3 regions of the Azospirillum sp. A26 genome follow, and region 3 is predicted to be linked to each of the others. Evidence: riboswitches for the same ligand, from Rfam matches in the RefSeq annotation. Region 3 holds a riboswitch; each other region holds the start of a gene.
What was found. A riboswitch is a leader RNA that binds a small molecule or an ion and turns the genes downstream of it on or off. The one in region 3 is predicted to bind cobalamin.
Positions count from the first base shown of each region.

Region 1: it holds a riboswitch for cobalamin, as region 3 does, so the genes downstream of both, ABNQ39_RS30875 (CbtB domain-containing protein) here and ABNQ39_RS17080 (ABC transporter ATP-binding protein) in region 3, are expected to answer to the same signal.
Region 2: it holds a riboswitch for cobalamin, as region 3 does, so the genes downstream of both, ABNQ39_RS37050 (CbtB domain-containing protein) here and ABNQ39_RS17080 (ABC transporter ATP-binding protein) in region 3, are expected to answer to the same signal.

Region 1 is NZ_CP170476.1:469-10,851, forward strand. It holds partial or broken gene ABNQ39_RS30860 (cobaltochelatase subunit CobN) at 1-442, opposite strand, end outside; gene cobW (cobalamin biosynthesis protein CobW) at 542-1,603, opposite strand; gene ABNQ39_RS30870 (CbtA family protein) at 1,618-2,409, opposite strand; gene ABNQ39_RS30875 (CbtB domain-containing protein) at 2,420-2,611, opposite strand; cobalamin riboswitch at 2,657-2,887, opposite strand; gene ABNQ39_RS30880 (ABC transporter ATP-binding protein) at 3,206-3,973, shown strand; gene ABNQ39_RS30885 (ABC transporter ATP-binding protein) at 3,966-4,688, shown strand; gene ABNQ39_RS30890 (ABC transporter substrate-binding protein) at 4,852-6,060, shown strand; gene ABNQ39_RS30895 (branched-chain amino acid ABC transporter permease) at 6,188-7,075, shown strand; gene ABNQ39_RS30900 (branched-chain amino acid ABC transporter permease) at 7,079-8,053, shown strand; gene ABNQ39_RS30905 (sigma-54 interaction domain-containing protein) at 8,471-9,883, shown strand; gene ABNQ39_RS30910 (IclR family transcriptional regulator) at 10,010-10,383, shown strand, end outside.
Region 2 is NZ_CP170478.1:225,335-235,717, reverse strand. It holds gene ABNQ39_RS37060 (hypothetical protein) at 1-705, opposite strand, end outside; gene ABNQ39_RS37055 (CbtA family protein) at 816-1,562, opposite strand; gene ABNQ39_RS37050 (CbtB domain-containing protein) at 1,580-1,789, opposite strand; cobalamin riboswitch at 1,827-1,966, opposite strand; gene ABNQ39_RS37045 (histidine phosphatase family protein) at 2,000-2,611, shown strand; gene ABNQ39_RS37040 (TRAP transporter small permease subunit) at 3,056-3,595, shown strand; gene ABNQ39_RS37035 (TRAP transporter large permease) at 3,592-5,043, shown strand; gene ABNQ39_RS37030 (hypothetical protein) at 5,721-6,134, shown strand; gene ABNQ39_RS37025 (hypothetical protein) at 6,447-6,965, opposite strand; gene ABNQ39_RS37020 (short-chain fatty acyl-CoA regulator family protein) at 6,981-8,414, opposite strand; gene glyA (serine hydroxymethyltransferase) at 8,584-9,831, opposite strand; gene metE (5-methyltetrahydropteroyltriglutamate--homocysteine S-methyltransferase) at 9,952-10,383, opposite strand, start outside.
Region 3 is NZ_CP170473.1:575,721-586,103, reverse strand. It holds gene ABNQ39_RS17100 (TonB-dependent receptor) at 1-626, opposite strand, end outside; gene ABNQ39_RS17095 ((2Fe-2S) ferredoxin domain-containing protein) at 772-1,605, opposite strand; gene ABNQ39_RS17090 (FecCD family ABC transporter permease) at 1,602-2,630, opposite strand; gene ABNQ39_RS17085 (ABC transporter substrate-binding protein) at 2,627-3,601, opposite strand; gene ABNQ39_RS17080 (ABC transporter ATP-binding protein) at 3,598-4,422, opposite strand; cobalamin riboswitch at 4,546-4,779, opposite strand; gene ABNQ39_RS17075 (DUF2946 family protein) at 5,045-5,470, shown strand; gene ABNQ39_RS17070 (TonB-dependent receptor) at 5,610-7,808, shown strand; gene ABNQ39_RS17065 (energy transducer TonB) at 7,964-8,806, shown strand; gene ABNQ39_RS17060 (acyl-CoA dehydrogenase family protein) at 8,818-10,023, opposite strand; gene ABNQ39_RS17055 (ABC transporter substrate-binding protein) at 10,054-10,383, opposite strand, start outside.

The sequences.
Region 1 (10,383 bases), on a different replicon from region 3:
CCGGGCCGCCCTCGGTGAAATAGCGCCACAGCCGGTCGGCGGTGGCCGGCGGAACGGTGCCGTAGGCGGTCAGGTTCGGGTCGGGCTGCGCCTCTCCCGACAGGACGGCGAGCGGGATGCCGCGCTCGCGGCAGAGGGCGGACAGGCGGTCGAGGCCGTAGCGCCAGTAACCGCTGCCGCCGAGCAGGCGCAGGACCACCAGCTTGGCCTTGGCGACCACAGTGTCGGCGTAGAGATCGACCGACAGCGGATGGCCGAGCCGGTTGAGGTTGGCGAGGCGGAGACCAGGCAGCCGCTCGCGGCCCGCCCGCCATGCGGCGGCGAGCGCGGTCAGGTCGCTGTCGGAAAAGGACAGCATGACGAGGTCGGCCGGCGTCTGCCCCAGATCTTCCGCCTGGGGGCCGGCGTCCAGTTCGTCCTGGCGGGCGGCAAGCAGGTGCATGGTCTGATGTCCAGGGGCGACCGCCCCCTCCCCCTCGAAAAACGGTGAAGGTCAAGGAGGGGGCGGTCGCCGCACTACTCTAACTCTTACCCGAAACTTTTACCCAACGACCGCCCGCGTCACCGCATCGCGGTCCAGCCCGGTCTCGCCGATCACCACCAGACGGCTGCGGCGCTCCTCGCCCGCCTTCCACAGCCGGTCGTAGTGGGTCTGGATGCGGGTGCCGACACCCTGGACCAGCAGGCGCATCGGCTTGCCGGGCACGTCGATGAAGCCCTTCAGGCGCAGAACGCCATGCAGGCCGGCGACCTTCTCCAGCGTCATCGCCAGGGCGGCCGGATCGGGCTGCGCCGGCAACTCCATCACGAAGCTGGTGAAGTCGTCGTGGTCGTGGCCCTCTTCACCGTCATGATGGCTGGGACGGTTGGCAAGATCGTCCTCCACCGCCGCACCGACACCGAGCAGAACCAGCGGATCGACCGCACCCTGGGAGGCACGGACCAGCTTGGCGTCGCGGCCGACCGTGTGGGCGAGGGCGCCGCGGATCAGCTCCTCGACACGGGCGAGGTCGCCGTCGGCCAGCAGATCGGTCTTGTTGACGACGATCAGGTCGGCGCAGAGCAGCTGGTCCTCGAACACCTCCTCGATCGGCGTTTCGTGGTCGACGGTGCCGGCGGCGTCGCGCTGGGCCTCCAGCGCGGCCGGATCGGGGGCGAAGCGGCCCTCCGCGGCGGCCGAGGCGTCCACCACGGCGATGACGCCGTCGACCGTGACCCGCGTCTTGATCGCCGGCCAGTTGAAAGCCTGGACCAGCGGCTTGGGCAAGGCGAGGCCGCTGGTCTCGATCACGATGTGCTCGGGCGGGTCCGGGCGGGCCAGCAGCTTCTCGATGGCCGGGACGAAGTCGTCGGCGACGGTGCAGCACAGGCAGCCGTTCGCCAGTTCGATCACGTCGTCTTCGGTGCAGGTCGGGTTGCCGCAGGCGCGCAGGATGTCGCCGTCGATGCCGACATCGCCGAACTCGTTGATGATCAGCGCCAGCCGGCGGCCGTCGGCCTTTTCCAGCAGGCCGCGGATCAGCGTGGTCTTTCCGGCGCCGAGGAAGCCGGTGATGACGGTCGCCGGAACCTTGCCGGCGGCCGTTTTCGCAAGAGCGGACATGGGATGGAGCCTCCTTAACGCGCGCCGGGCTGAACCCGCAGGGCCGGCTGCCGTTCGGCCGGTTCGACCACGCCGCTCATCAGCCAGCCGCAGACGGAGCCGAGGATCGCCCAGAACAGGGCGGCGGATCCGAGCGAGGCGGTGACGAAGCGGGCGGCCAGTTCCGGCGGAACGGCACCCTCGGCGCTTTCCGGATGGGGGGCGCCGATCAGATGGGGCAGCGCTGCGGCCAGAACGGCGACGGCGATGACCAGACGGTTGCGGGCGAAGGCGAGGGCGGCGATGCCGACGCCGGCACCGGCCGCGGCGGTCAGCCACCAAAGCTGACGCAGCTCCAGCTCGGCCCCGGCCATGCCCGGCAGCTCCGGGGCCAGACCGAAGGACGGGGCCAGCGAGACGGCGACGAAGCCGCCCATGCCCCAGACCAGCCCGCGGCGGGCATCGACCGGCCGGCCGGCCAGCAGGATCGCGGCCGCCAGCAGCAGCGCATAGGCGACACCGGCGATCAGGTTGGCGGCGATGGTCAGGCCGATGCGCTGCATCGCCTCGTCCAGGGTGACCGGCACGCCTTCGCCGATCTCGCGCACGGGGCCATGCTGGTGGCCTTCGGCGTGGCTGGCGGCCGGAGCCCCAGCCGGAGCGGCAGTCGTAGGCGCGGCGGTTGCGGGAGGCGGGGTCACCACCTCGTATTTCTCGGCTTCGAGGATCAGCGGGACGGTCGTCGCCTGCTGAACGACGGAAGCGGCCGTGCCGGAGAGCACGCCCGCGACCAGAGCGGCTGTGAACAGCCGCCGGATCAGATCCATGACCCGCTGCTTAGTGGCAGGGGAACGCGAAGGAATGACGGGCGTCGTGCGCCGCATCGTGGATCTGCTGCGGCTGGGCGAAGCCGACGCCGTACAGCAGGAAGCTGCCGAGCAGGATCGCGGCAAAGGCGGCGACCGCAGTCTGGGCGGCGCTGCGGGTCGCGGAACTGGCGGCAGCGGCGTTCATCGAACGGGCATTCATAGAAAACATCCTTGTTCTCCCGCCACACCCGGCGGGGTTGGAAAAGGTCGGTCAAGTCCGCCGGCAGGTTTCCTGGCTCGCGGGTCGCTGCATCGCCGTCCGCCTTCCCGGCCGCGGAGGGCCAGTGGCATGATGGACGGGATGCTCGCCGCTTACAGTTGCGGGGGCAGCCGCGGCATTGGCGCTTCCGGGGATCCCGGAAAGCTCCGCACCGCATTCCCTATTATCCCCGCCGCCCGTCAGGACGGGCAGGGCACCGTTGGACAGCCACCATCGCAGTGCCGCGCCCGTTTGGCAAGCCCACAATAAGGCGTCTGCCACACGGACGATCTTGCATGCAGACACTTTGGATGCTGTCATGTTTTGTAGACAGAGTGTCCAGGGATCCGACACTTTCCGACGCAAGGGTGTCGGCCAGGGGGAGGACGCCGCAGCGAAACCCGCGGAGAAACAATGGGTCAGGCGGCCCGGCCGAAGCGACCCCGCATGTGGCATGCTTCGTGCGTACAACAATCGGTGAAACGTCCCGCCGCACGGCGGCCGCCGGGCATATGCCCGGGACATAAGGACGAACGGGAGGAGAATTCGCGACCGATGAACGCCGCACCGAACGACGACATCATCCTGGAAGCGCGTGGTCTGACGAAGGAGTTCAAGGGGTTCGTGGCGGTGAAGGAGGTGAACCTGCAAGTGAAGCGGGGCACCATCCACGCGCTGATCGGCCCGAACGGCGCCGGCAAGAGCACGGTGTTCAACCTGCTGACCAAATTCCTGACACCGACGCGCGGCCAGATCCTCTACAAGGGCCGTGACATCACCCGCACCAAGCCGGCCGACATCGCGCTGATGGGGCTGGTCCGCTCCTTCCAGATCTCGGCCGTCTTCCCGCATCTCAGCGTGCTGGAGAATGTCCGCGTCGCGCTGCAACGGCCGCTCGGCACCAGCTTCCATTTCTGGAAGTCCGAATCGTCGCTCCACGACCTGCACGGCCGGGCGCTGGAGCTGATCGAGGCGGTCAACCTCACCCCTTGGGCCGGCCATCTGGCGGCCGAGCTGCCCTATGGCCGCAAGCGCGCGCTGGAGATCGCCACCACCCTGGCGCTCGACCCGGAGGTGATGCTGCTCGACGAGCCGCTGGCCGGCATGGGCCATGAGGACATCGAGGGCACCGCAGCACTCATCAAGCGCGTCGCCGCCGACCGCACCGTGCTGATGGTGGAACACAATCTGTCGGTCGTCGCCCATCTGTCGGACACGATCACCGTGCTCCGCCGCGGCGAGATCCTGGCGGAAGGGCCCTACGAGGTCGTCTCGAAGAACCCTCAGGTGATGGAAGCATATATGGGGACCGGACATGCCTGACGGGATGCAGACGAAGACTGCCATGCTGGAGATCGCCGACCTGCACGGCTTCTACGGCGAGAGCCATGTGCTGCACGGCGTCAGCCTGGAGGTGCGCCACGGCGAGGTGGTGACGCTGCTGGGCCGCAACGGCGCCGGCAAGACCTCGACCATGCGCGCCATCATGGGCATCATGGGCAAGCGCACCGGCTCGATCCGCTTCCAGGGCACCGAGCTGATCGGCATGGCGCAGCACAAGATCCCCCGCCTCGGCATCGGCTATGTGCCGGAGGAGCGCGGCATCTTCTCCAGCCTCAGCGTGGACGAGAACCTGACGTTGCCGCCGGTGGTCAAGGAGGGCGGGATGACGGTCCCGCAGATCCACGAGCTGTTCCCCAACCTGAAGGGCCGCGGCTCGACCCAGGGCACGCGGCTGTCGGGCGGCGAGCAGCAGATGCTGGCCATCGCCCGCATCCTGCGCACCGGCGCCACGCTGATCCTGCTGGACGAGCCGACCGAGGGGTTGGCTCCCGTCATCATCGAGCAGATCGGCGTGGCGGTGCGGGCGCTCAAGGCACGCGGCTTCACCATCGTGCTGGTGGAGCAGAATTTCCGCTTCGCCGCCACCATCGCCGACCGCCATTACGTGATGGAGGAAGGCCATGTGGTCGACATGATCCCCAACGACCAGCTCCACGCCAACATGGACAAGCTGCACACCTATCTCGGCGTGTAGGCGCTCCAGCCCCCGATATCGCCGGCGCGAATGCCGTCCCGACCCCATCGAAGGGCAGGGCGGCGAACCGCCGGATCCGTGCCCGATTGCCTGCTTCAGGCACGGCAGAGGGACCCACGATGGGACCCGGCCGCCAATAAAACCAAGAGGGAGAGACCTTCCGATGCGCACGCTTCTTCTCGCCGGCACCGCCCTGCTGACGCTCGCCGGGACTGTAGTTCCGGCTTCCGCCCAGGTGTCGGACAACGTCATCCGCATCGGCGTGCTGAACGACCGTTCCGGCATCTACGCCGATCTGGCCGGCGAAGGCTCCGCCATCGCCGCGCGGATGGCGGCGGAGGAGTTCGGCAACAAGGTCGCCGGCGCGCCCGTCGAGATCGTCGTCGCCGACCACCAGAACAAGGCCGACATCGCCGCGTCGAAGGCGCGCGAGTGGGTCGACACCGGTGGCGTCGACGTCATCGCCGACGTGCCGAACTCCGCCGCCGCCCTGGCGGTGCAGGGCATCACCAAGGACAAGAAGCGCATCTTCCTGATGTCCGGTCCGGGCGCCACCGCGCTCAGCGGTGCGCAGTGCAGCCCCTACGGCTTCCAGTGGACCTACGACAACTACGCCATGGCCGCCGGCACCGGCCGCGCGCTCTATGAGCAGGGCAAGAAGAAGTGGTTCTTCGTGACCGCCGACTACGCCTTCGGCCAGTCGCTGGAGGAGGAGACCACCAAGATGGTGAAGTCGCTCGGCGGCACCATCTCCGGCTCGGTTCGCCATCCGCTCGGCACGTCGGACTTCTCGTCCTTCCTGTTGCAGGCGCAAGGCTCGGGCGCCGACGTCATCGGTCTGGCGAATGCCGGCGGCGACACCGTCAACGCGGTCAAGCAGGCCGCGGAGTTCGGCATCACCCAGTCGGGCCAGAGCCTGGCCGGCCTCTTGATGTTCATCACCGATGTGCATGCGCTGGGCCTGCAATCGGCGCAGGGGCTGATGCTGACCACCGGCTTCTATTGGGACAACGACGACCAGACCCGCGAGTGGTCGAAAAAGTTCGAGGCTAAGGCCGGCAAGAAGCCGACCATGGTGCAGGCCGGCGTCTATTCGGCGGTGAAGCATTACCTGAAGGCGGTCGAGGCGGCGAAGACCGATGACGCCGACAAGGTGTCCGCCAAGATGCGCGAACTGCCGGTCGAGGACATGTTCGCCAAGAAAGGCAAGATCGCCGCCAACGGCCGCATGTTCCACGACATGTATCTGGCCCAGGTGAAGACCCCGGCCGAATCGAAGGGGGCCTGGGACTATTACAAGATCGTCAAGACCATCCCGGCCGACACCGCCTTCATGGATCCCAAGCAAAGCGGCTGCCCGCTGGTGAAGTGAGGGGCGGTTAAGTGATGCGTTAGGCCATCCTCCGGCCCCGCTCATTGGGTGGGGCCGGAGGACGGCAATCGGCGACTACCAAAGCCAAAACAAAAAACAACCACCACGAGCCGGGAGAGACGCGGAGATGTTCAGCCTGCTGGGTGTTCCGCCCCAAGTGTTGTTCGGGCAGCTTCTGCTCGGACTGATCAATGGTTCCTTCTATGCGCTGCTCAGCCTGGGGCTGGCGGTGATCTTCGGCATGCTGAACGTCATCAACTTCGCCCATGGCGCGCTCTACATGGTCGGCGCCTTCGTGGCGTGGCTGCTGCTGACCTATGCCGGGATCGGCTATTGGGGGGCGCTTATCGTCGCGCCGCTGGTGGTCGGGCTGCTCGGCATCGCGCTGGAAAAGTCGATGCTGTCGCGGCTCTACAAGCTCGACCATCTCTATGGCCTGTTGCTGACCTTCGGTCTGGCGCTGATCCTGGAAGGGGCGTTCCGCCACCAGTACGGCGTGTCGGGCCAGCCCTATCCGATCCCCGACGCGCTGAAGGGCGGGCAGAATCTGGGCTTCATGTTCCTGCCCAACTACCGTGCCTGGGTCGTCGTCGCCTCCCTCACCGTCTGCTTCGGCACCTGGTTCGCCATCGAGCGCACCAAGCTGGGGGCCTATCTGCGGGCGGCGACGGAGAATCCGACGCTGGTGCAGGCCTTCGGCATCAACGTGCCGGTGATGGTGTCGTTGACCTACGGCTTCGGCGTGGCACTGGCCGGGCTGGCCGGCGTGCTGGCGGCCCCCATCTATCAGGTGTCGCCCCTGATGGGCACCAATCTGATCATCATCGTCTTCGCCGTGGTGGTGATCGGCGGCATGGGCTCGATCCTCGGCGCCATCGTCACCGGGCTGGGTCTGGGGCTGCTGGAAGGGCTGACCAAGGTCTTCTACCCGGAGGCCTCCAACATCGTCGTGTTCGTCGTGATGGCGATCGTTCTTCTCATCAAGCCCGCGGGCCTCTTCGGACGGGAGCGCTGAACCATGAGCGTCGCCAGCAATTCCACCCACGTCGCCCTGCGCGGCCCGGCCCGCGGTGCCGGAACGGCGGTGATCGCCGCCGTCCTGCTGCTGATCGCCGTCGCTGCACCCTTCGTGCTCTATCCCGTCTTCCTGATGAAGGTGCTGTGCTTCGCGCTGTTCGCCTGCGCCTTCAACCTGCTGATCGGCTTCGCCGGCCTGCTCAGCTTCGGCCATGCCGCCTTCTTCGGCGGGGCGGCCTACATCGCCGCCCACACGGTGAAGGTCTGGGGCTGGGCGCCGGAGTTCGGGCTGATCGCCGCCACCGCGGTCGCCGGTCTGATGGGGCTGGTCTTCGGCCTGATCGCCATACGCCGCCAGGGCATCTATTTCGCCATGATCACCCTGGCGCTGAGCCAGATGGTGTTCTTCCTGGCGCTCCAGCTGCCCTTCACCCATGGCGAGGACGGCATCCAGGGTGTGCCGCGCGGCACCCTGTTCGGGCTGTTCGACCTCAACCAGCCGCTGACCATGTACTACACCGTGCTGGCGATCTTCGTCGCCGGCTTCGCCCTGATCTGGCGCACGGTGCATTCGCCTTTCGGGCAGGTGCTGAAGGCGATCCGCGAGAACGAGCCGCGCGCCGTCTCGCTCGGCTACCGCACCGACCGCTACAAGCTGGTCGCCTTCGTGCTGTCGGCCTCGCTCGCCGGTCTGGCCGGCGGCACCAAGGCGCTGGTGTTCCAGCTCGCCAGCCTGACCGACGTGACGTGGCAGATGTCGGGCGAGGTGGTGCTGATGACGCTCTTGGGCGGCATGGGCACTTTGTTCGGGCCGGTGGTGGGTGCGGGGCTGGTGGTGACGCTGGAAAGCTATCTCGCCTCCACCAGCCTGCCGGTGCCGGTGGTGATCGGCTGCATCTTCGTCGTCTGCGTGCTGGTCTTCCGCCGTGGTATCGTCGGCGAGCTGCTGGCCCGCCTGCCGAAGCGGGGGCACTGACCCCGCCGGCCGTTTCCGCGGAACTTCGGATAGAACTCCCAACGGAACTCCCCCAGGGGGGGCCGAAAGGTCCCCCTCTTTTTCCTCATCCCCTCACCCGCCTCTCACCCGTGTGGGTTGAAAATCCGGAAATCGCGAAGGGGTATGGCGGAGGATGTAGAGAACAGGTCCAGGTTGCCTTTTTAAAAAGCGCATCCGCGAGCCGCTCCGTAAAGGTCTGGTCTGATGAACGGGTGCGGATATCCCCGCGCACCCGCCCGATCCTGTGCGCCTTCCCTTTAATCCGACGGATGGGCTACTATGTTGACCTCTGATATTGTTGGCAAATTGCGCTGCATCGCAGCAGACCCCAAAGCGGGCATCGCAAGGGGCCTCGACACCGGGACGACGAAGATCGGTCCCGTTTGGGAGGGTGACGTGGGCGACACCGTGGATTTCGAAGCGCTGCGCCAGCGGGCGGTCCACTCCCTGTTCGAACATCTGGAATCCATGTGCGTCGGTGCCGTCGCCGTCGATCACACAGGCCGCATCGCCTGGATGGACGAGAAGTACAAGGCCCTGCTGGGCGTTCCCGGCGACCCGCGCGGCCGGCAGGTGGAGGACGTCATCCCCAACAGCCAGCTGCGCCGGGTGATCGACAGCGGCCAGCCGCAGCCACTGGACATCATGGAGTTCGACGACCGGTCCTTCGTGGTGACGCGGATGCCGCTGTTCGGCACCGACGGTTCGATCATCGGCGCCATCGGCTTCGTGCTGTTCGACCGCGCCGAATATCTCCGCCCGCTGGTCCGCAAATACGAGAAGATGCAGGAGGAGCTGGCCCGCACCCAGCAGGAGCTGGCGCATGAGCGCCGCGCCAAATACTCCTTCTCGCAGTTCCTGGGCGCCAGCGAATCGATCCGTGAGATCAAGCGGCTGGGCCGCCGAGCCGCCCAGATGGATTCGACCGTCCTGCTGCTGGGCGAAACCGGGACCGGCAAGGAGCTGCTGGCCCAGGCCATCCATTCCGCCAGCCCGCGGGCGTCCAAGCCCTTCGTCGGCGTCAATGTCGCCGCCATTCCAGAAACCCTGCTGGAGGCGGAGTTCTTCGGCGTCGCCCCCGGCGCCTACACCGGCGCCGACCGCCGCCACCGCGACGGCAAGTTCCAGCTCGCCAACGGCGGCACCCTGTTCCTCGACGAGATCGGCGACATGCCGCTGCCGGTGCAGGCCAAGCTTCTGCGCGTGTTGCAGGAGCGGGAGATCGAGCCGCTCGGCTCCAACAAGGTGGTGCGGGTCGATGTCCGCATCATCGCCGCCACCAGCCGCGACCTGCACGCCCTGGTGCGCGAGAAGCAGTTCCGCGCCGACCTCTATTACCGGCTGAATGTGGTGCCGATCACCCTGCCGCCGCTGCGCGACCGGCCGGAGGACATCGAGAGCATCGCCGACCGCATCCTGGAACAGCTGGCGATCCAGCAGGGTACGCCGCCGCGCGAGCTGCTGGAATCGGCAGTGCAGGTGCTGCGCGACTATGACTGGCCCGGCAATGTGCGCGAGCTTTACAACACGCTGGAGCGGGTGGTGGCGCTGACCGATGCGCCGATCCTGACGGCACCGCACATCCGCAGCGTGCTGCCCGGCCAGCATCCGGCCGGCGCGTCGGCCCTGCCGCTGGCGGCCGGCGCGCGTCCGTTGCAGGAGGTGCTGCACGCCGCCGAGCGCCACGCCATCGCCGCGGCGCTGGAGGAGGCGAACGGCGTCAAGGCGCGGGCGGCGAAGCTGCTGGGCATTTCGCGCGCGTCGCTGTACGAACGCATGGTGACGCTGGGGCTGGGGGCGACGCAGTAGCACCGGGACAGGCTGGCCGCAGTGAGTCTCGTACGGTAAATTTCGTACTGCGGAACGCTGTTTCATTGACGGGCCGGCCCCCCGCTGTCAGGATCGTCCCGCACTGGTTTGCGGGAGGGTTCGGGCATGCGCAGGCGGGAAGAGGCTCTGGTCGCCGACGATCTGGCGGAGGACGAGAAGGATCCGCGCTTCGTTACCGCACTGGCCCGCGGGCTGGAACTGCTGCGCGCCTTCCGCCGCAACGAATCGATGCTGGGCAATCTGGAACTGGCGCAGCGCACCGGCCTGCCCAAGCCGACGGTGTCGCGGCTGACCTACACCCTGGCCAAGCTGGGATACCTCTCCTACGACCAGAACACCGGCAAGTACCGGCTCGGCACCTCGGTGCTGGCGCTCGGCTATGCCAGCCTGTCGGGCATGGGCATCCGGCAGGTCGCCCGCCCGCTGATGCAGGAGCTGGCCGACCAGACCGGGCTGGCGGTGGCGCTGGGCGGGCGCGA
Region 2 (10,383 bases), on a different replicon from region 3:
TCTCGCCGTGCTGCCCGCGCCGATCCGCGCCATTCCCCTCCACAAGCCGCCGACAGCGGCTGCCAGGAGAACCGCGACCCCGGACAAGGATAACAGGCTGGTTGGGTGGAACGGTACGTCGATCCAATGAGGGGCGATCACGTCGGCCGTGTTGAAGGGGTCGCCGCTATAGGCGCAGAGCATCGGCGCGGTTTCCTTCGCCAGCATCGCCATGGCCACCCGGTTCAGCAGTTGGCTGGCCTCTTCCGGACCATGTCCTTGAACACCTTCGCGATCACGCAGATGCAGAAGCAGAGCCATGGTCCCGGACAAATAGGCATGGCTGCATTCGTTGAAGGGACTGTCCTCGTCGGCAAGGCTATCTGGGACCATCCCCCACAGGCAGGCCATGCGCTGGATGTCGACGAAGTTGCGCAGCCGGATCAGGGTTTCGTCACGCCGGGATTGGCGATCTGCCACACGGAGGACCGCTTCCCGGTATTCGGCGACCACGGCCAGCTGGTCATGAGTCAGACCCGGAATGGGAAGGCCGTCCGCGGCCACGACGCTCGACCGGTGAGCGATCGCCCGCCCCGGCATGGCCGCGACCAGCAGAACACCGATAAGGCACGGCACCATCGCCTTCAACACCGGGAAGCGGTGCCCGCGATCTCCAGCCGGCTTTGTCCGGAGGCGGCAACGGAAACGCTGAATGGGCGTTTGCAAGGACTTCGCTCCTGTGTGCCGGAGTTTCCGGAAACACCTGGCGGCCGGAAAGCAAGAGGCCGGCATTTAGCCGGCCTCTCGTGATCATCGATCCGTCTTCTGAAACGTGGTCAGGCGGACCGGACCCGCAAGGCAGCGGCCCCACCGGTCCGGCCGACGAGCACCCGCTCGGCCAGGGCACCGAAAGCGAGGCCGATCACCGTCCACATCAGGAATTGGATGCCAAGCGAGGCGACGCGGAACTTCCACAGAAGAAGGGCGGGGAATTCCGACGGCACCTCGTTGATGTCCGGCAGCAGCGCGCTGACGACGGCGACGATGGCGACGAAGGCCACGGCGGCCAGGATGCCACCGTTCCAACCGCCCAGACGCACGGCCAGTGACCGCTGGAACGTCACAGCGAATGCGAGCGCCGCGATGGAGAAGACCATCATGAAGAAATACAGCCCGGTGCGGTAGCCGATGGTTTCCGGAACACCGACCGCCGGCGGGTTGGCGGGGTATTTCAGATCCGGGACGAGATAGATCGCCACGAACGCGGCAGCCGCCAGCAGGGCGGCGAGCGCACGCGGGCTCAGGCTGCCGATCCGGCCATAGGCGAAGGCGAACACCAGGGCGAACAGCCCGCCGATTCCAACCCCGTAGACCACGACTCCGGTCAGCAGGCCGATGGAGGCCTGGACCTCACGGCTGACCAGCTCGGGTTCGGCCGGTTCGCCGGCCTTCTGGGCCGCCTGTTCTTCAAGGGCGATCGCCTGCTCGACCATCGGTTCACCGAACACCCGGGCGAAGCCGAAGGCCAGCAATCCCGCGAGGATGCCGACCAGCATACCGCGCAGCAGCAAAGATCCGATCATGAGTCCAGCTCCGGCGTTCAGTGGCAGGGGAAGCCGAGGAGATGGCGGCCGTCATGCACGAACTCATGGACGTAGGAGCCGGAGAACAGAGCCATGGCCCCTTCCTCGACGCCGATGAAGTACAGCATCAGCAGGAACATGACCCCGCCGAAGATCGCCCAGGGGGCCAGTTCGCGCACGGGAATGGCAATCGGTTCATGGACTGGACGGGTGACGGACTGGCTCATGCCACAATCTCCTAGGGAAGTGTGCGTCCCGTTGAGGGTCTGTTCGGGGCGAGGAGCAGGTCTGACTTCCAATCCAACGGGCCAAGGCCGGGACCGGTCACAGCGGCGCAACCGTGCCGGACTTTCACCGGCTTCCACTCTTCGCATTTCACTGGCACCCTTACGCCCGCCCGTCCCAGGCGTCAATCCCGACCTCCCGCCGGATCGTCCATGACCGTTCGCCTCCTCCTGATCACCCATGCCGCGACGAGCGCGGTGCGTACGGCATCCTTCCCGCTCGACGAGCCTCTCGACACCATGGGGCTGGCAGACACCCAGGCTGCCGCAGCAACGCCTTTGCGGGTCGACCGATGCTGGAGCGGGCCGGAGCAGCGCACCCGGCAAACCGCAACTGCGCTCGGTCTCGACGCCGCCGTGAACCCGGAGCTGGCGGACTGGGACTGCGGCCGCTGGGCCGGCGCCACCCTGGCGGACCTGCACGCCCGGGAGGCCGAAGCGGTCGGCGCCTGGCTATCGTCGCCGGACGCCGCCCCCCATGGTGGCGAATCGCTGAACGACCTGCTGTCGCGCATCGGCCGCTGGCTGGACCAGCTGACGCCGGCCCCGCGGGTTGCGCGATCCACCCGCATCGTCGCCGTCACCCATCCGACGGTGGCCCGCGCGGCCGTCGTGCAGGCCTTGTGCGGTACCGCCGCATCCTTCTGGCGAATCGACATCGGGCCGCTGTCCCGCATCGAACTCGTCGGACAGCCGGGACGTTGGGGATTGCGCACGATCAGCCGCGCCGGCCGATGGGAGGAGGAAGCATCGGACGGGTCCTGACCGCCGGCAGCGTTGCTCAGCGGAGGGATCCAGCGCTTTACCCGGCACTGCACGGAAGCGATCCGTCGGCTTCGCACATTTGGGATCGTCTATTTCAGCTGAAAGCCACAGTGTAAACATTAACAATGCTTGCGTTTTATAAGTTGCATTATCCCTAGACAGCCGCTGATTCTATAATTTTAGGTTGAATTATCGTTTGGTACGATTGTTTCCTCACCAAGTAATTATGATGCGTCTCTGAAGGCATTGTGGATTGTACGTAGCTCCAACGTATGGGGTTATTCTTCCTGCACGTTTGGTATATCCACTAGCAAGATCCGTATACCGAATCGCTGACACCTTTTGCCTTCGGAACCAGTCGTTTCACGAGTGGATGCGGATGTTCGTGCCCTTTGGAGCCAACAAAACGGGAGACACCTCTCTCCCGAACGATGGGGGGATACGGTGAGACGCCTTCTCGCTTTAAGTCGAGACATAGACTGGATCAACGAACGGTTGGGTCATATCGCCAACTGGACCGTATTTGCCGCCTGCATGATCAGTGCTGGCAATGCCATTGTGCGATATACGTTCAATTATAGTTCAAATGCTTGGCTTGAAATCCAGTGGTACCTGTTCGGCGCCATGTTTATGCTCGGCGCTTCCTACACACTGAAGGTAAACGGCCATGTCCGGGTCGATCTGGTCTATGGCCACGTCAGCTCGAGAACCAAGCTCTGGATCGATGTGTTCGGCACCATCCTTTTCCTTTTGCCGATGACGATCATCATCGGCTGGCTGTCCTGGTCGATGTTCTTCTCGTCGCTGGTTTCGATGGAATATTCCAGCAATGCCGGCGGGCTGATCCGTTGGCCGATCAAGTTCTTCCTTCCCTTCGGCTTTCTGATGCTGACCGCCCAGGGATTGTCCGAGCTGATCAAACGGATCGCGGCCTTGCGCGGCGACGCGGACCTCGTCCAATCCTATGAGAGGCCCGTGCAATGATCCCCATGGACATGATGGCCCCGCTGATGTTCGGCGGGCTGGTGGTCTTCCTGCTGTTCGGCTATCCAGTCGCTTTCTCCCTCGGTGCGGTCGGCCTGTTCTTCGGCTTCATCGGTATCGAGCAGGGATTCTTCCAGACTTCGCTGCTACAGGCCCTTCCGGAACGGGTCTACGGCATCATGGGCAACGACCTGCTGCTGGCCATCCCCTTCTTCACCTTCATGGGAGCGATCCTGGAGCGCTGCGGACTGGCCGAGGATCTGCTCGACAGCATGGGGCAACTGTTCGGACCGATCCGCGGCGGCCTCGCCTATGCCGTAATTCTGGTCGGCGCCGTTCTCGGCGCGATCACCGGGACCGTCGCCGCGTCGGTGATCGCCATGGGCATGATCTCGCTGCCGATCATGATCCGGTACGGTTACAACATGCGGCTGGCCACCGGCGTCATCGCGGCGTCGGGAACGATCACCCAGCTCATCCCGCCGTCCCTGGTGCTGGTCGTGCTGGGTGACCAGCTCGGCAAGTCGGTCGGCGACATGTATGCCGGCGCGATCGGCCCGTCGATCGTCCAGGTCCTGCTGTTCTGCGCCTACATCGCCGTGCTCAGCATCGTGCGGCCGAACGACATGCCGGCCCTGCCGCCGGAATTCCGCACCCTGCGCGGCTGGCCCCTGATCTGGAAGTGCCTGTGGGGGATGGTTCCCTCGCTCGTGCTGATCTTTCTCGTGCTCGGCACCATCCTGATGGGGCTCGCCACGCCGACGGAAGGCGGTGCGATGGGGGCGGTCGGCGCCATGGTCCTGGCGGCGATGCACCGGCGCCTGAGCTGGCAACTGCTGTGGCAGGGGATGTCCACCACCATGGTGATCTCGACCATGGTCGTGTTCATCCTGGTTGGATCGACGGTGTTCGGCCTTGTCTTCCGCGGCGTGAACGGCGACCTGTGGATCGAGCATCTGCTGACCGGGCTGCCCGGCGGCGCCGTCGGTTTCCTGATATTTGTCAATATCTTCGTGTTCGTCTTGGCGTTCTTCCTAGACTTCTTCGAGATCGCCTTCATCATCATTCCGCTTCTGGCGCCGGTGGCTCAGAAGCTGGGCATCGATCTGGTGTGGTTCGGCGTGCTGCTCGGCGTGAACATGCAGACCTCCTTCATGCACCCGCCCTTTGGCTTCGCCCTATTCTATCTGCGTGGGATCGCCCCGCCGGAGGTGAAGAGTCGCGATATCTATTGGGGTGCCATACCCTGGGTCGGCTTGCAGCTCATCATGGTGGGAATCGTGATCGCCTTCCCCTCGCTGGTGACGAGCTTCCTGGATGCCGAACCCGACATCGATCTCGACACGATCAAGATCGAGATTCCGCTGAGCGAGGACAATGCTCTTCCGCCATTCCCGGATCAGGAAAGCAGTCCGAACGATGATTTGATGAAGCAACTCCAGAAATGAATCGCCACGGCTGCCAGCATGGCAGCCGTGTTTTTTCTACTCGGGAGAACCTCATGCATCAGGGTGGAATGCACCAAGCGGGAGACAGTGGAGGGGCCGACCCACAGGCACTTGAGCCTCTCCACACACTTGTCCCAGCGATCATCGATCAAGGCGGCTTGGTTCGCCAGGACGCACCCTATTGGTTGGTTCTTGAGGCCGCCCGATTGGCTCTTATCGAACCTGTCGGTTTAACCGGTCGCTGGCAGCTGTCGAATGCAGGAGTGGAGATGTACACAAGGCCACCTCAAGAGAGGTCATAGCCTTCGTTGACACCCATCCCAATCACACAGTCTTCCCAGTCATATCGGATGCGCGTCAGGGAGATATGGTATGGATAGGCCTGAGCTAAAGCTATTACCTGAACATGTTCGCGCTGCACGAGCTCTCCTTGATTTCAGCCAGAAGGAGATGGCTAAGCGCGGAAAATTTGCCAAGAGAACAATCATAGACTTCGAGCGAGGATTGGCAAACACACGCCCAGCCACCAAGAAGAAAATATACGATTTTCTCGTTGGCGCGGGAATTGAGTGCATCAGCGATGGCCAATATCGGGGAACGGGGGGGATTGGCGTGCGTATCATTCATAAATTGAAGCCATAATTTTCGTGCCGTTCGATCCGCAATAGGATCCGCCCTTGATTTTATGGCAGATGCTCAAGGACGCTTGCCAGCCACAGCTGGCGAGCCCATCTGACAGACAAGACCACTGTCTGGCGCCGCGCCACAACCAAGTCGAGTACGATGGCGCTCAGGTTGCTGGATCCAATGCAACTCCAAAACAGCGTTGTTGCGCCACACCGGGCAACCCGATCGCGCCCATCTTCTGGGTGGATAGCGTCTTTTCTCGATGGTCGGCGCGATCCGGGGACATTCTTCTGCACCGATCTGTCGGAGCACCACGCATCATCCTGGAATTGTTCAACCGCAACTGGGAAATGAATACAGCTATGAAGAGAATCTGGCTGATCTCGGCATTAAAACCCCGCGACAGTAAGGCGATGCAGCGGTGGTCCGAACCGCCTTTACGTGGTTGGGTCTTTACTCATTGATTACGCTGTAAGTCCATCAGAATGCCGGCCGCGTCGCCCCGACGCGCCATCTGGTGTCCGAAAACAGCGCTCTTATTCGCCCACGCTTCGGCATGGTTGCACCAGCACCTGCGGTTCGAACAGACCGTCATGTCGCCCGCTGAAAGCGACGTGCTCAGAACACCGCCACCTCCTCCGACGGCCCGTCGACGTTGCTTCCTACGGGCAGCCCTTCCCTAATATCCATACCATTGCTGGACTTGTGAACCGGCTCCTAGCGAGACGACAATCCGAATTGCGCAAAGTCCATGACCACGTTCATGTAGCTACCTTTCAGGGCTGAACGATCCTGCCGGCTTCGTCGGTTCGCCGCCAATCGTCGATGATCGAGGCATCGCCCGCCAACCTCGCGACCGTATCCACCGCGTAGGTGCTGAGGGTGATCCTCTGCCCTCGCGTTATGGTCGCCGAACCCGACCGAGGCAGGCGCCCGTCCTTGGTCCAGCGCAGCCGTTCCCGGGCGGTGATGCCCAGCATTTCTTCGATCTGGCGGCAAGAGAATGGGCGCGTCGCGATTCGTTCGATCGCACCGTCGAGGTCGTCAAGAGCCGCCTGGGCAATCGCCACGGCCTCAGGCTTCGGTGCGAGCGTCAAGGAATGTGCCTGGGCCGGCCCTTCCAACGGTCCAAGCCGCTTCAGCACAGAACGGATCCGGCGGCGCAACTCCCGTTCCCGAGTCTTCAGGCCGAAGCATTCCTCCAGGCAGCGTTTATGGGACACGGCCACCGTGCGCCCGCATGGGCGGATGTCCAGAAAGCGGCTTGTCCAGATGCCGGTGCCATCGGCGAGCATGCTGCGGGTCCTCGATCAGGCCGGAAGGCGGGCGACCGGATAAGGTTCGAACCGGCTGAGACTTTCGTCAACCGCCACGGTGCGCCCAATCGGCGGAAAGGCGCGTTGCGGGCAGGCCGGACGTTCGCAAACCTTGCAGCCGGCTCCGATCGGCGTGGCGGCGTCCGGGTCGCCCAACGCCAGCCCGCGGGAATAGACCAACCGGCCGGCGTGCTGGATGTCGCAGCCGAGCCCGACCGCGAAGGCCTTCGCCGGCGCGCCGAAGCCGCTGCGGCCATGGGCCACCGTACGGGCGATCCACAGGTAGGCCCGCCCGTCCGGCATTCGCGCCAGCTGCGTCAGCACGCGGCCGGGTGCGGAGAAAGCTTCGTAGACGTTCCACAGCGGGCAGGTTCCGCCGACGCGGGAGAAATGGAAGCTGGTGGCGGACTGGCGCTTCGACATGTTGCCGGCCCGGTCGACGCGGACGAAGAAGAAGGGCACGCCGGGCGCGCCCGGCCGCTGTAGCGTGCTCAGCCGATGGCAGACGGTCTCGAAACCGGTGCCGAAGCGCTGACCCAGCAGATCGATGTCGTAGGCCAGAGCCTCCGCGGTTTCCAGGAAGGCACCATAGGGCATGACCAACGCCCCGGCATAATAGTTGGCGAGACCGATGCGGGCGAGCGAGCGGGCCTGTGGGCCGGAAAAGCGACCTTCCTCCACCAGCCGATGCAGGAGGTCCGGTTCCTGATGGAAGGCGAGTTGGGTCGCCATCTGGAAGGCGCGGCGTCCGGGCTCCAGCGACCGGGCGATCCGCAACGTCCGGCTGTCGTCATCATACTGGCGCAGCGCGCCCTCCGGCATGGCCACGTCGTCGGTTACCGCCGTGCGGATGCCGTGACGATCGGCCAGCAGCCGCTCCAGTCCGCGGTCCACCGTCCCGATCTCCAGCCCGGCCCCGGTGAACAGCCGTTCGGCGGCTTCGTCGAGTGCCGCGATGTGGTTGTGGTGGCGATAGAAGAAGTCGCGCACCTCCTCGTAGGGCATCGGCGGCGGCAGTGCCCGGTCCTCCCAGGACGGCAGCGCATCGGAGGCCAGTGCATCCAGCCGTTCGGCCAGCCCGCGCGAGCGCCGGTGCAGCGCCACCAGCGCCCGGCCGACCGCCGGCATGTTGGTGGCGAGCGCCTTGATTTCGGCCATGGCGATAGCCTCGCCGGTTCCGGCTTCCGTCAGCGCCTCGCGCAGATCGGCGACCAGCCGGGCCTCCTCATCCTCGGAGAAGATCTGCACGTCGACGCCGAAGGCAGCGTTGATTCGCAGCAGGAGCGGTACCGTCAGCGGCCGCTGGTTGCGTTCGAGCTGGTTCAGGTAGCTCGGTGAGATCTCCAGGATGCGGGCCAGCGCCGTCTGGGTCAGCCCCCGTTCCTCACGCAACCGCTGCAGCCGGACTCCCATGAACGCCTTGGCCATGTCCAACGCCCTATTTGCAAAATTCGCTGACCCGCTGCAATGGCCTCGCAAAACGTGGCAATTCCGGCAGTCATCCGAGAAATCGATCTGCGTATATTGCAAACTGTGCGAATGCCGGGCAAGTCTTGCCATCGGCTGGTTCAGGGGCGCGATGGCGAATTGGTCCGGCTCAGCGGTAGACGGGAAAAGCCCGCGTGAGCTGCCCGACCCGCTCGCGGACGCGGGCGTTCACCGCCTCGTCCTCGGGAGCCTCCAGCAGGTCGGCGATCAGACCGCCCACGATGCGGGCTTCCGCTTCCTTGAAGCCCCGCGTCGTCATGGCGGGCGTTCCCAGCCGGATGCCCGAGGTCACGAACGGCTTTTCCGGATCGTTGGGAATGGCGTTCTTGTTGACGGTGATGTGGGCGCGGCCCAGAACCGCCTCGGCCTGCTTGCCGGTGATCCGCTTGGCGCGCAGATCGACCAGCATGACGTGGCTCTCGGTCCGGCCGGAGACGATCCGCAGGCCGCGCCCGATCAGCGAGTCGGCGAGTGCGACCGCGTTGCGCACCACCTGCCCCTGGTAGGCCTGGAACTCCGGCGTCATCGCCTCCTTGAACGCGACCGCCTTGCCGGCGATCACATGCATCAGAGGCCCGCCCTGCAGGCCGGGGAAGACGGCGGAGTTGATCGCTTTCTCATGCTCGGCGCGCATCAGGATCACGCCGCCACGCGGGCCGCGCAGGCTCTTGTGGGTGGTGGTGGTGACGAAGTCGGCGTGCGGCACCGGGTTGGGATAGACGCCAGCGGCGATCAGCCCGGCGTAATGCGCCATGTCCACCATGAAGAAGGCCCCGACCGCCTTGGCCACCCGGGCGATCCGCTCGAAGTCGATGCGCAGGGCGAAGGCGGAGGCGCCGGCGATGATGAGCTTGGGCCGGTGCGCGTGGGCCTGTCGTTCCAGCGCCTCGTAGTCGATGTCCTCCCGGGCGTCGAGGCCGTAGCTGACGGCATTGAACCATTTGCCGCTTATGTTGAGCGCCATGCCGTGGCTCAGATGCCCGCCTTCGGCCAGGTTCATGCCGAGGATGGTATCGCCGGGCTTGAGCACGGCGAAGAACACCGCCTGGTTGGCCTGGCTGCCGGAGTTGGGCTGGACGTTGGCCGCCTCGGCCCCGTAGAGCTGCCGGACGCGGTCGATGGCGAGCCGTTCGACGACGTCGACGTGCTCGCAGCCGCCGTAGTAGCGCTTGCCGGGGTATCCCTCGGCATATTTGTTGGTGAGCTGCGACCCCTGCGCCGCCATCACCGCCGGTGATGTGTAGTTCTCCGACGCGATCAGCTCGATGTGGTCTTCCTGCCGGCGGTTCTCATCCTCGATCACTGCGAAAACCTCGGGGTCGATCCGGTCGATGGTGTGGCGGCTGCGCTCGAACATGGCGTGGTTTCCGAAAAATGCGTTGCGACGAGGCAAGGCGCGAAGGCAGGGAACGGAATCGGGGTGGTGGACGCGTGTGGGGAGGGGGTGCTTCCACCCCTCCCCACACCGCCGAACACGTCAGGCGACGGTGGCGCGCAATGTCTTCGCCGCGCTGACCATGTTGGTCAGGGCCGGGATCACCTCGTTCCACTGACGGGTCTTGAGACCGCAGTCCGGGTTGACCCACAGCCGTTCAGCCGGAATGCGCTCGGCCGCCTTCCTCATCAGCCCGACGATGTGCCCTTCGGTCGGGATGTTCGGCGAATGGATGTCGTAGACGCCGGGACCGATCTCGTTGGGGTACTTGAAGTCGTCGAAGGCGTCGAGCAGCTCCATGTCCGACCGCGAGGTCTCGATGGTGATGACGTCGGCATCCATGTCGGCGATCGAGGCGATGATGTCGTTGAACTCCGAATAGCACATATGGGTGTGGATCTGCGTTTCGTCCGCCACGCCGTTGGCGGTGATGCGGAACGATTCCACCGCCCAGTCCAGGTACGCCTGCCACTG
Region 3 (10,383 bases):
TCGGTGCCGATGGCGACTGTCGCCTCGTTGCGGACATCGGGGGTCGGGCGCTTGGGCACCACATTGACCACGCCACCGATGGCGCCCTCGCCATAGAGGACGGAGGCCGGGCCGCGCAGCACCTCGATGCGTTCGGCCGACCAGGCGTCGAACGGGAAGGTGACGGTGCCCGACCCGACATAGAGCCGCGTCCCGTCATAAAGCTGCATCACCGAGCCATGGCCGGCGAAGCCGCGCGTCGCCAGCGACGATCCGCCGTTGCCGGGAGTCGCCAGCGAGGTGAAGCCGGTGGCGTTCTGGGTGACGGCCTCCGTCACGCTGGTCTGGCCGCGGTCGCGGATGGTCCGGCCGTCGATCACCTCGACGCTGGCCGGGGTTTCCAGCGGGGTCAGGCCGAGGCGGCTGCCGCCGGTGTTCGGCCGGTCGAGCGCCAACCCGGCGGCAGCGGCGTCCGTTGCCCGGCCGGTGACGGTGACCGGGTCCAGGGTGACCGGCGGCTCGGATTCGGCCGCTCCGGCCGCCGCGGGGCCGAAGGATGCGGCGACCAGAAGCAGCGTCGCCAGCGAACCGGAGCGCCAGCGATTGTGCCGGTCGGAAATGATGTGGGCTGAATGGGCAGGAAACATGGACAATCCCCCAGGATGGAAAAGGACGAGAGAGGGCATTCTGCGAAGTCGGTGCTTCGCGGCTGACGGGAGTGCGGAGTGCTGGGTGGAGGCGCCGGTCGGCTGAGGTGCAAAAACCGGGCGGCCGGAGATCAGGGAGGCCGGATCACCCCATGGGGTCGTCCTCCGCCCGCTCCGCCGGACGGTTGCGATGCAGGATGTCGGCGGTTTCAGGTGTGTCAGACAGCAGGTGGCCGGTGACGATGCGGTCGATCTTCGCGGGCGTCAGGTCGCCGTACCAGACGGCGTCGGGCTGGACGACCAGCAGCGGTCCGCGGTTGCAGGGGTAAAGGCAGCTCGTCCGCGCGCACATCGCCCGGCGCGGACCGGCGTTCAGGGCGCGGTGCCCTTTCATCGCCGCGCGCAGATGCTGGTACAGCGGCTCGGCACCGCGATGCAGGCAGCGGGCGCCGACACAGACAAAGACCTGCCGGCCATGTTCGGGGATCGCCGACCAGCCGGGCTTGCCGAGGCTGGGCTGGGTTCCGCGGACATCCTTCGCAAGGGCATCCGCCGGCCCGCCGGCATTGGAGTTGAGGGCGATGCGGTCGAGGGCGGCGGGCAGGTCGAGCGCGCTTTCAACCGGCGGCGCCAGCCGGACGGCCATCGCGGTGCCGGCCATCGCCGTGCCGGTCGTCGTGGCCCAATGGCTGGGCGCGCCCGGCAGCCACGCCGACAGGCTGGGGTCGGACGGAACCATGGCGGGAATGACCACAGCCTCGGCCACGCCGTCCCGCTCCAGATCCGCAAGCACGCCGAGCAATGCGGGGCCGGACAGGTCGGCATAGGCGGTTGCGACCGTAACGGTTTCGCCGCGCGCCGCCTGCCGGGCGGCCAGAGCCGATGCGAGCGCCTTCAGGTTCTGCCCATGGTCGAAGGAGGCGCGCCCGTACAAGACGATGGCGCGCCTGGATGGCGGGTTCGCCGGGGTCTCCGTCATAGCGTGCCTCTCCGCCGCATCAGCCACAGGAAGAAGGTGCCGCCGACCAGTGCCGTGACGATGCCGACCGGAATCTCGCGCGGGGCGAACAGGGACCGGGCAGCGACGTCCACCCACAGCAGAAGCAGCGCCCCGCCCAGCGCGGCCACCGGCAGCAATGCCCGCAAATGTCCGCCGACCAGCATCCGCGCGATGTGGGGCACCACAAGCCCGACGAAGCCAATGCCGCCGCAGGCCGACACCAGAGCCCCGGTCATCAGGGCGGTGACGAGGAAAAGCTCCAGCCGCAGGCGGCCCGGATCGGTGCCGAGCGAGCGGGCCGCGTCGTCGCCCAGCGCCAGCGTGTTGACGGTTTCCGCCCGCAGCCACAGCCACAGCAGACCGCCGACGACCAGACCCGCCGGAATGGGCAGCACGCTCCAGCGCGCGGTGCCGAAGCCGCCCATCATCCAGAACAGCGCGGCGTCGGCGCCGCGATCCGTCGCCAGGACGATCAGGACATTGGTGACGGCGTGCAGGATGAAGGCGACCGCGACACCGGTCAGCACCAGCCTTTCACCGGTCACCACGCCGTCGCGCCCGCGCGCCGCGGCGAAGACGACCAGCATCGCCGCGAGCGCACCGAGGAAGGCGGCGACCGGCAAACCCAGCATTCCGGCGACCGCACCGGCGTAGAGCAGAACGGTCACCGCCCCCACCGAGGCTCCGGCCGACACGCCGAACAGATAGGGGTCGGCCAGCGGGTTACGCGTCAGCACCTGAAGCACGGCTCCCACCGCCGCCAGTCCGGCCCCGGCCAGCGCGCTCAGCAGAACGCGCGGCACCCGCAATTCCCAGACGATGTTGCGCTCGGCCCGGCTGGCGTCGGCGGGCGGGGCCAGCGCCGGCCACAACTCGTGCAGGACGACCGCCCAGACCTTCGGGATGGGGACGCGGGCGGCGCCGAAGCCGACGGCAGCCACCACGGACAGGGCCAGCACGGCGGCCAGGAGCAGGGACAGGCCCAGCAGGCGGGAGCGGTTCATGGTGTGAATCGCTCCGGGTGCAGGGTCCGCGCCATCCGCTCCAGCGCCTCGACATTGCGGGTGGAGGGTGTCTGCTCGGCATAGGTCAGCACGATGAACTGCCGTTTGCGCACGGCCTCGACGTCGGCCAGTTGCGGTGCCGAGGTCAGATGGCGGATGGCGTCCTCGGCCGGGATCCGGTGGGCGCTGACGATGATCCATTGTGGATCGCGCCGCACCATCTCCTCCCAGCTCACCCGGACATAGCTGTCGGGGATGTCATCGAAGATGTTGCGCCCGCCGGCCAGCTCCATCAGCAGGCTGGTCATTCCTTCGCGCCCCACCGACAAGGGGGCCGCGTCGGTGTGGCACTGGTCGCAATACATCACGCGCGGCCGGTCGGCGACGGCACCGACACGCTCGGTGACGGCAGCGACCCGGCGGCGGAAATCGGTGACCATGGCCTCGGCACGCTCCGTCACGCCGAAGACGGCGCCCAGCGCCAGCAGATCGGCATAGAGCGTATCCATGCCGATCGGCTCGCGCGGGCCGATGCGGATGCAGCTTTCCCGCAGCGTGTAGGTCGCCACGCCCATCTCGGCCAGCCGGGCCGGGGTGAAGCCGCGCGCCTCGTTGAAGCCATAGCTCCAGCCGGCGAACAGGAAGTCTGGATTGACCGACAGCACCGCCTCCAGCGTCGGCGCGCGGTCGGGCAGCCGGGGCAGCGCCGCGACCACGCCCGGCGCGGCGACCAGCCGGTGCTCCACCCCCTCGATGCCGGAAACGGCGACCAGCCGGTCGGCGAGGCCGAGGTCCAGCATGGTCTGGGTCATGTTGGTGTCGTGGACTATCGGCCGCTTCGGCGCCGCGGCGAAGCGGGCGGTCTGGAAGCAGTTGGCGACCTCGACCGGATAGGATTGGGCAAGGGCGGCGCCGGCTTGCAGGGCGAGGGCCAGGGCAAAAGGCGGAACGCCCCGGAGAATGCGTCTCATCGTGGTGACTCCGTCAGGGGCGACAGGTCGATGCGCAGCCGGCCGTCCTGGGGGCGGCGGTCCACCGTCGCGGCGACGCGGTAGACGGCGGTCAGCCGGTCGGGGGTCAGCGCCTCCTCCGGCGCGGCATCGGCCTGGAGCCGTCCGTCGGCCAGCAGCAGGATGCGGTCGCACCAGCGGGCCGCCAACTCGATGTCGTGCAGCGTCGCCACCACGGTGATGCCGAGCGCGCGCACGAGGTCGAGCACGGCGAAACGGTGGTGGATGTCCAAATGGTTGGTCGGTTCGTCGAGCAGCAGGATACGTGGACGCTGGGCCAGGGCGCGGGCGATCATCACCCGCTGGCGCTCGCCGCCCGACAGCTGTTCGACCGCACGCCCGGCCAGCCCGGACAGTTCCAGCCGGTCCAGCGCGTCCTCGACGATGGCGCTGTCCTCCGCCCCGGCCCCGGCGAAAGGGGAGCGGCGGTGGACGAGCCGCCCCATGCCGACCACGTCGCGCACGGTGAAGCCGAGTGCGGCGGTGGAATCCTGGGCCTGGAGCGCCAGCCGGCGGGCCAGTTCGACCGGCCGCAGGGCGCGCGGATCGTCGCCGTCGATGACGGCCCGGCCGGCGGACGGGGTTTGCAGGCCGGCGAGGCAGCGCAGCAGCGTGGTCTTGCCCGAGCCGTTGGGCCCGAGAATGCCGAGGATTTCTCCGCCGGGAACCGAAAAGCCGATGTCCGACAGGACCATGCGGTCGGCCAGCCGGCAGCTCAACCGTTCCACCGTGATGGCGGGGGGAGGGACCGGTTCCTCTGTGGGGAAGGGTGCTGACGCCATCCGTGCTTCCTGTCTTTGCGGACGGGGAGGCATGGCGGACGTCTTGCGGAGCATGCGACGCGACCGGAGCGGAGTCCGGGCACACGCATGGCAAGCGTTCCACCGGGACACCCCGCCCGAGGACGTTTCGTTGTGGTGCTGGCAGGTCTCCTGGCTTGCGGGTCGTCGCCGTTCCGTCGGGCCTTCCCAGCGCCGATGGGCGCCAGTGGCTTGAAATGACGGTACGGCTCACCGCTCACAGTTGCGGGGGCAGCCCCGGCCTCACCGCATTCCCCTTTGCAGGGTCGGCGGCTCACCGGGTTCCCTCTTAGCTTCCGGCGGCGAACCACCGGAAGAACCAGAACCGGGACCATTCATGAGCGACGCGGCGCCCCCGGTCAAGCTTTGCGAACGAACGAAAGCATCGGAGAGTCCATATTCAAAATGTTATGTTATAACGTTACATATCGTGCCATCCTGCGGTCTGCAAGGAGAAGTTCGCCGTCAGAACCGGGCATCGAAGCCGGGCGTCGGATCTGGGCCCTGCGGGAAAATGCCGCTGATCCCGAGTGCGGCACTTCGGTTAATGTCCCGCACCCAATGCGTGCGATTGCACGCAAAATGGATCGATGCACGGATCGGCATGACCGCGACCCAGGACAGACTGCGACCCACGCGACGGGCCGGCCTTGCGGCCGGTGCGATTGCGCTGCTGTTGCAGGTCGTCGCCTGGGCCTGGATGCCCGCCGTCATCGCATCCGCCACTGCGGCCGAGAGCAGCCGGATCGTCATCTGCACGCCGGACGGGTTCAAGACCGTGGTAATGGACGACCACGGAATGGCAGGCGATCCGGCAGGCGACGAGAGCGATTTGGGCCAAGGCGATCTGCTGATGTCCGGCGGTTCCTGTCCGCTCTGTCCGCTGATCGGCGGACTGGCGCTGCCGCCGCCGGATTTGCGGATGACGCGCGCGTCGGTCGGGCGCCACAGCCCGGAAGTCTTGCCCGGCGACGTGATCGCCGCCGGCTGGTTCCTTTCCACCCTCCAGGCCCGCGCGCCACCGGTCTGAGGCCGGAGTTGCGGGATCGCCGTGCGGGATGTCCCTCGCGGCGATCCACCCTTGCCGACCTTCCCTGTTTGCAGCCTTGCACATTCTTCGCGCCGATGGCGTGGGGCCGTGTTCGGCTGGCCTCAGATCGAGATATCTCATGATGTTGCGTTTCGCCGCGGCCGGCGCCCTGCGCGCTGCCCTGCTGTCCGGTGCTGCCCTCACCGCACTGTTCCCCGTCGCTGTCTCCGCCCAGACCGTTACGCCGCTTGCCCAATCGCTTCCGGCGATTTCCGTGATCGCAGGCCCGGACGATGCCCTGGCCGCCGGCACCACCCTGGGCGGGGATGGGCTGGCCGCCCGTCGGCCCGCCACTGGCGATGTCGCGGCCCTGCTGCGCGGCCTGCCAGGCGTCAGCCTCTACGGCAATGGCGGCGTGTCGAGCCTGCCGGCGCTGAACGGGCTGGGTGCCGACCGCGTCAATGTGCTGGTCGACGGTGCGCCCATTGCCCCCGCCTGCCCCAACCAGATGAACCCGGCGCTGTCCACCATCACGCCGACGCGCCTGTCCAAGATCGAGGTCCTGGCCGGGATCACGCCGGTCAGCGCCGGCGGCGACAGCATCGCCGGCACCATCGCCGCCGAAAGCGCGCCTCCGGTCTTCGCTCCGGCGGGCGAGGCGGTGCACAGCGAGGGCAAGCTGTCGGCCTCCTACCGGTCCAACGGCCGCGGCGTGACGGGGGCCGCCGAGGCGTCCGTCGCCACCGACAGCCTCAGCCTGGGCTACAGCGGATCCTGGAGCCGGGCCGGGAACTACAAGGCCGGCAACGGCCAGACCGTCCGCTCGACCCTCTACAACATGCAGGACAATGCGGTGACGTTCGGGGCGCGCCGCGACGGGCATCAGGTTACGCTGCAGGGCGGCATCCAGACCATGCCCTACCAGGGCTTTCCCACCCAGCGCATGGATCTGACCGACAACCGCACCGTCTTCCTGAACGGCCGGTACGAAGGGGCCTTCGACTGGGGAACGCTCGACGCCCGCGCCAACTGGCGGCGGACGCGGCACACCATGAATTTCCTGGAGGACAAGGGTGGCAGCGCCGGCGGCGGCATGCCGATGGACACGCTGACCACCGACGCCGGCTATTCGCTCAAGGCGACGCTGCCGCTGTCGGCACGCGACACCCTGCGCGTCGGCACCGAGTTGCGTCATACCCATCTCGACGATTGGTGGGACCCGGTGGCCGGCAGCAGCATGATGAGTCCGCTGACCTACTGGAACGTCAAGGACGGCACCCGCAACCGCCTCGGCACCTTCGCCGAGTGGGAGGCCGCCTGGTCGCCGGCCTGGACGACGCTGCTCGGCGTGCGCAACGACGTGGTGTGGATGGACACCGGCGCGGTGCAGCCCTATTCCTGGCAGAACAGCCTCGGCATGGGCATGGGGGGCATGATGCCGATGGCCAACCCCGATGCGGCCGACGCGCGCGCCTTCAACGCCCGCGGCCGTGGCCGCACCGACGTCAATTTCGACGCGACGGCCCTGGTCCGCTACACCCCCTCCGACACCAGCGCAATCGAAGCCGGCTATGCCCGCAAGACCCGCTCGCCGAACCTTTACGAGCGCTACGCCTGGGGCACCGGCGGGATGTCGAGCAGCATGAACGGCTGGTTCGGCGACGCCAACGGCTATGTCGGCAACCCCGACCTCAAGCCGGAGGTCGCCAACACCGTCAGCACCACCCTGTCACTGCACGATGCCGCCCGCAAATCCTGGGAGGTCAAGCTGACCCCCTATTACACCTATGTGCAGGATTTCATCGACGTCGAGCGGATCGGCACGCTGAGCAACGGCTTCGTCAAGCTGCGCTTCGCCAACCATGACGCCATCCTGGTCGGCGCCAACCTGTCGGCGGCGGCCGGGCTGTACGAGGATGACAGGATCGGCTCCTTCCGCCTGTCCGGCGTGGTCGGCTGGGTGCATGGCCGCAACCTCGACACCGGCGACGCGCTCTATCACATCATGCCGCTGAACGCCCTGCTGACGATGGAGCACCGGCTGGGCGGCTGGAACAGCGCTGTCGAGTTGCAGGCGACCGCCCGCAAGGACCGGGTGGAAGCGGCGCGCAACGAGCCGAAGACGCCCAGCTATGCGCTGGTCAATCTGCGGACAGGATACGAGTGGGGCAATGTCCGGGTCGATGCCGGCGTCGAGAATTTGTTCAACCGGCAGTATTATCTGCCGGCGGGCGGCATCGACTATGCCGATTTCCGGGCGGGGGGAAGCCGGGGCACGGTCGGCGCGCTGCCGGGGGCGGGGCGCTCCTTCATCGCCGGCATGACGGTGAAATTCTAAGCCGGACCGTCCGTCGCACCGCGCCTCACCTCACCCTGCCGAAGGTCCGCTCCATGACCGAGCACCGGACGATTGCCGCCTTGCCCCGTCTCGCTGCGGAAACGGCCCCTGTTCCATCGGCCGCCCGGAGCGGGGCAGCGCGGTGGAGCCTGCCATTGTCGCTCGCCTTGCACGCGGGAGTGATCGCCCTTGCGGTCGGTGTGCAATCACCGCCGGCTCCCCTGCCGGCGGTGATCGCGGTGGAGCTTTCCTTCGTCGCGGCCGCGGCAGAACCGCCGTCGGAGCCGGTTGGGGAAAGCGTCATGGACGCGGAGGACGACGCCCGGCCGGAGCCTATTCCGGACCCTGCGTCCGAGCCGCCGCAGCAACGGGAATCGGAGCCGGAACAGGAGCCGCCTTCCGATGCCCCGATGCCGCCGGTCGCCGACACACCGGTCGCGGAGCCATCCGCGCCGGTCCCGGCAGAGCCGCTCAAGGAGGAGACGCCGCTGCCCGTCCGGCCGCCGATTCCGGCACGCCGGCCATCGCCCGCCCCCCCGCAGCGTACCCCGTCTCCTGTCAAGGCCCTGCCGGCGGCACTCCCCCCGACGGACAGGTCCGGGCGCGCCGCGCAGCCGGTGGCGCAGGCGTCATCCGCACCGGCGACCCAGCCAGCCGCGACGGCGGCGGTTTCGGCGCCACCCTCGGACCCGCCTGCCAACGCCGACAGGCAGGCGGCCGATTACTTCGGCACGATCCAGGCAAGGCTGGTCCGTCACAAGATCTATCCGCAGGCCGCGCGCCTGAGGCGGGAGGAAGGCACCGTGCTGGTCCGCTTCACCATCGTCGCCGACGGCACCATTACGGGCTGGGCGGTCGTCCAGGGGTCGGGGCACGGCAGTCTCGATCGGGCCGCGGAAGAGATGATCCAGCGTGCGTCTCCGCTTCCGCCGATCCCTTCCGGGATGGGCCGCGCCCAGATCGACATCACGCTTCCCGTTCGCTACGCGCTGCAATGACGGCTTGCCGCTCACCGTGACAGGGCGGCGCGCCCGGCGCCGGTCAGGATCATGTCGTTCTGCGGGGCGTGGACGCGGGCGCACAGGACATCGCGGTGATGGCGCTCCAGCGGGTTGTCGCGCGACAGGCCGGGATTGCCGGTGATCTCCAGCGCGCGCGCCACCGCGTCGATGGCGTTGTCGGTCACCGTGTATTTCACAAGCAGGGCATCGCTCTGCGACGGTGGCGCGCCGCCGTCCACCGCCGCCGACAGGGAGCGCAGAAGGATGCGGTTGGTCAGCAGAAGCGCCTCGATTCCGCCCAGGGCCTCTTGCAGGCGGGGGACGGTGGCGAGCGACGCACCGTTGAGCCCCGTCGGCTTGCGGGTGTGCAGGAAGCCGACCAGCCAATCGCGGGCGGAGCGGGCGATGCCGTCATAGACGCCGCTGAACAGGGCGGCCATCCAGGCGGTGGCGACCGCATCGGGGGCGGCCCAGCCGGCGGGCGGGCGCAATTCGCCGGCATGGTCGTCGGGAACGAAGACGTCGTGGAACACCACCTCGTGGCTGCCGCTGGCCCGCATGCCGATGTGGTTCCAGGTCTCCCGCACCTCGATCCCCTGTTCGGTCAGGCCGGCGCCGCGCGGGACCACCCAGGTGCCGACCAGCGGTTCCGCATCGTCGGTGCGGGCCCAGACGCCGAGCCAGGACAGCGCCGGAATGCCGGTGGAGTAGATCTTGGTGCCGGAGATGCGCCAGCCGCCAGGCACCTTGCGCGCCACCGTCGCCGGCAGCCCGCCGCGGTGCGGCGTGCCCAACTCCGGCTCCACCCGCAGGATGTTGATCAGCGCGCCATCGGTCGCGGCGGAGCGGGCGATACGCTCACGCAGCGCCTCCGGCCAGGCGGACCCGCGCCAGAGCTGGTTGTGGATGACATATTGCAGCACCAGGACCAGTGCGGTGGACGGCTCCCCGGTGGCGATCCCGTTCACCACCGCCAGCGCGTCGCCCAGCCCGCCGCCCTTGCCGCCGGCCGCTTCCGGGGTGACCAGAGCCGAAAGCCCCGCCGCCGCCAGCCGCTCGAAATTCTCGAAGGGGAAGCTGGCGGCGGCGTCATGCTCGGCGGCGCGCAGCGCGAACTCCGCCGACAGCGCGGCGATGAGCGACGGATCGACCACCGGGGCGGGGCCGGCCTCGCCGAAGGAGGCAGCGGGGAAGGGCAGGTCATCAAAGGGCATGGCAGGGCGGCTCCGCTGCAAAGGAAAGGATCAGGCGAGGTCGACCGTGATGCGCCCGGCGAAGCGCTGGCTGTCGGTCGAACGCTTGATGACCGACACGCTCTTCAGCTCGTCGGTGTAGAGCGCCAGCTGCTGGCGCAGCTCGTCGCCGATGGGGGTGACGTTGTGGGCGTGGCTGCGCAGCATCGCCTCCAGTTCCTCCACCGGGAATTTCGGGGCGAAGGGTGCATAGGCCGCGGCGGCGGCGCGCAGGTCGGCGTATGCCGCGTGCTGCGCCTCGATCAGGGCGGCGGTCAGCGCCTTGGCCGCCGGGCGGTTGTCGCGCAGCAGGCTGCCGCGCACGCCGACGAGGCAGCAGGT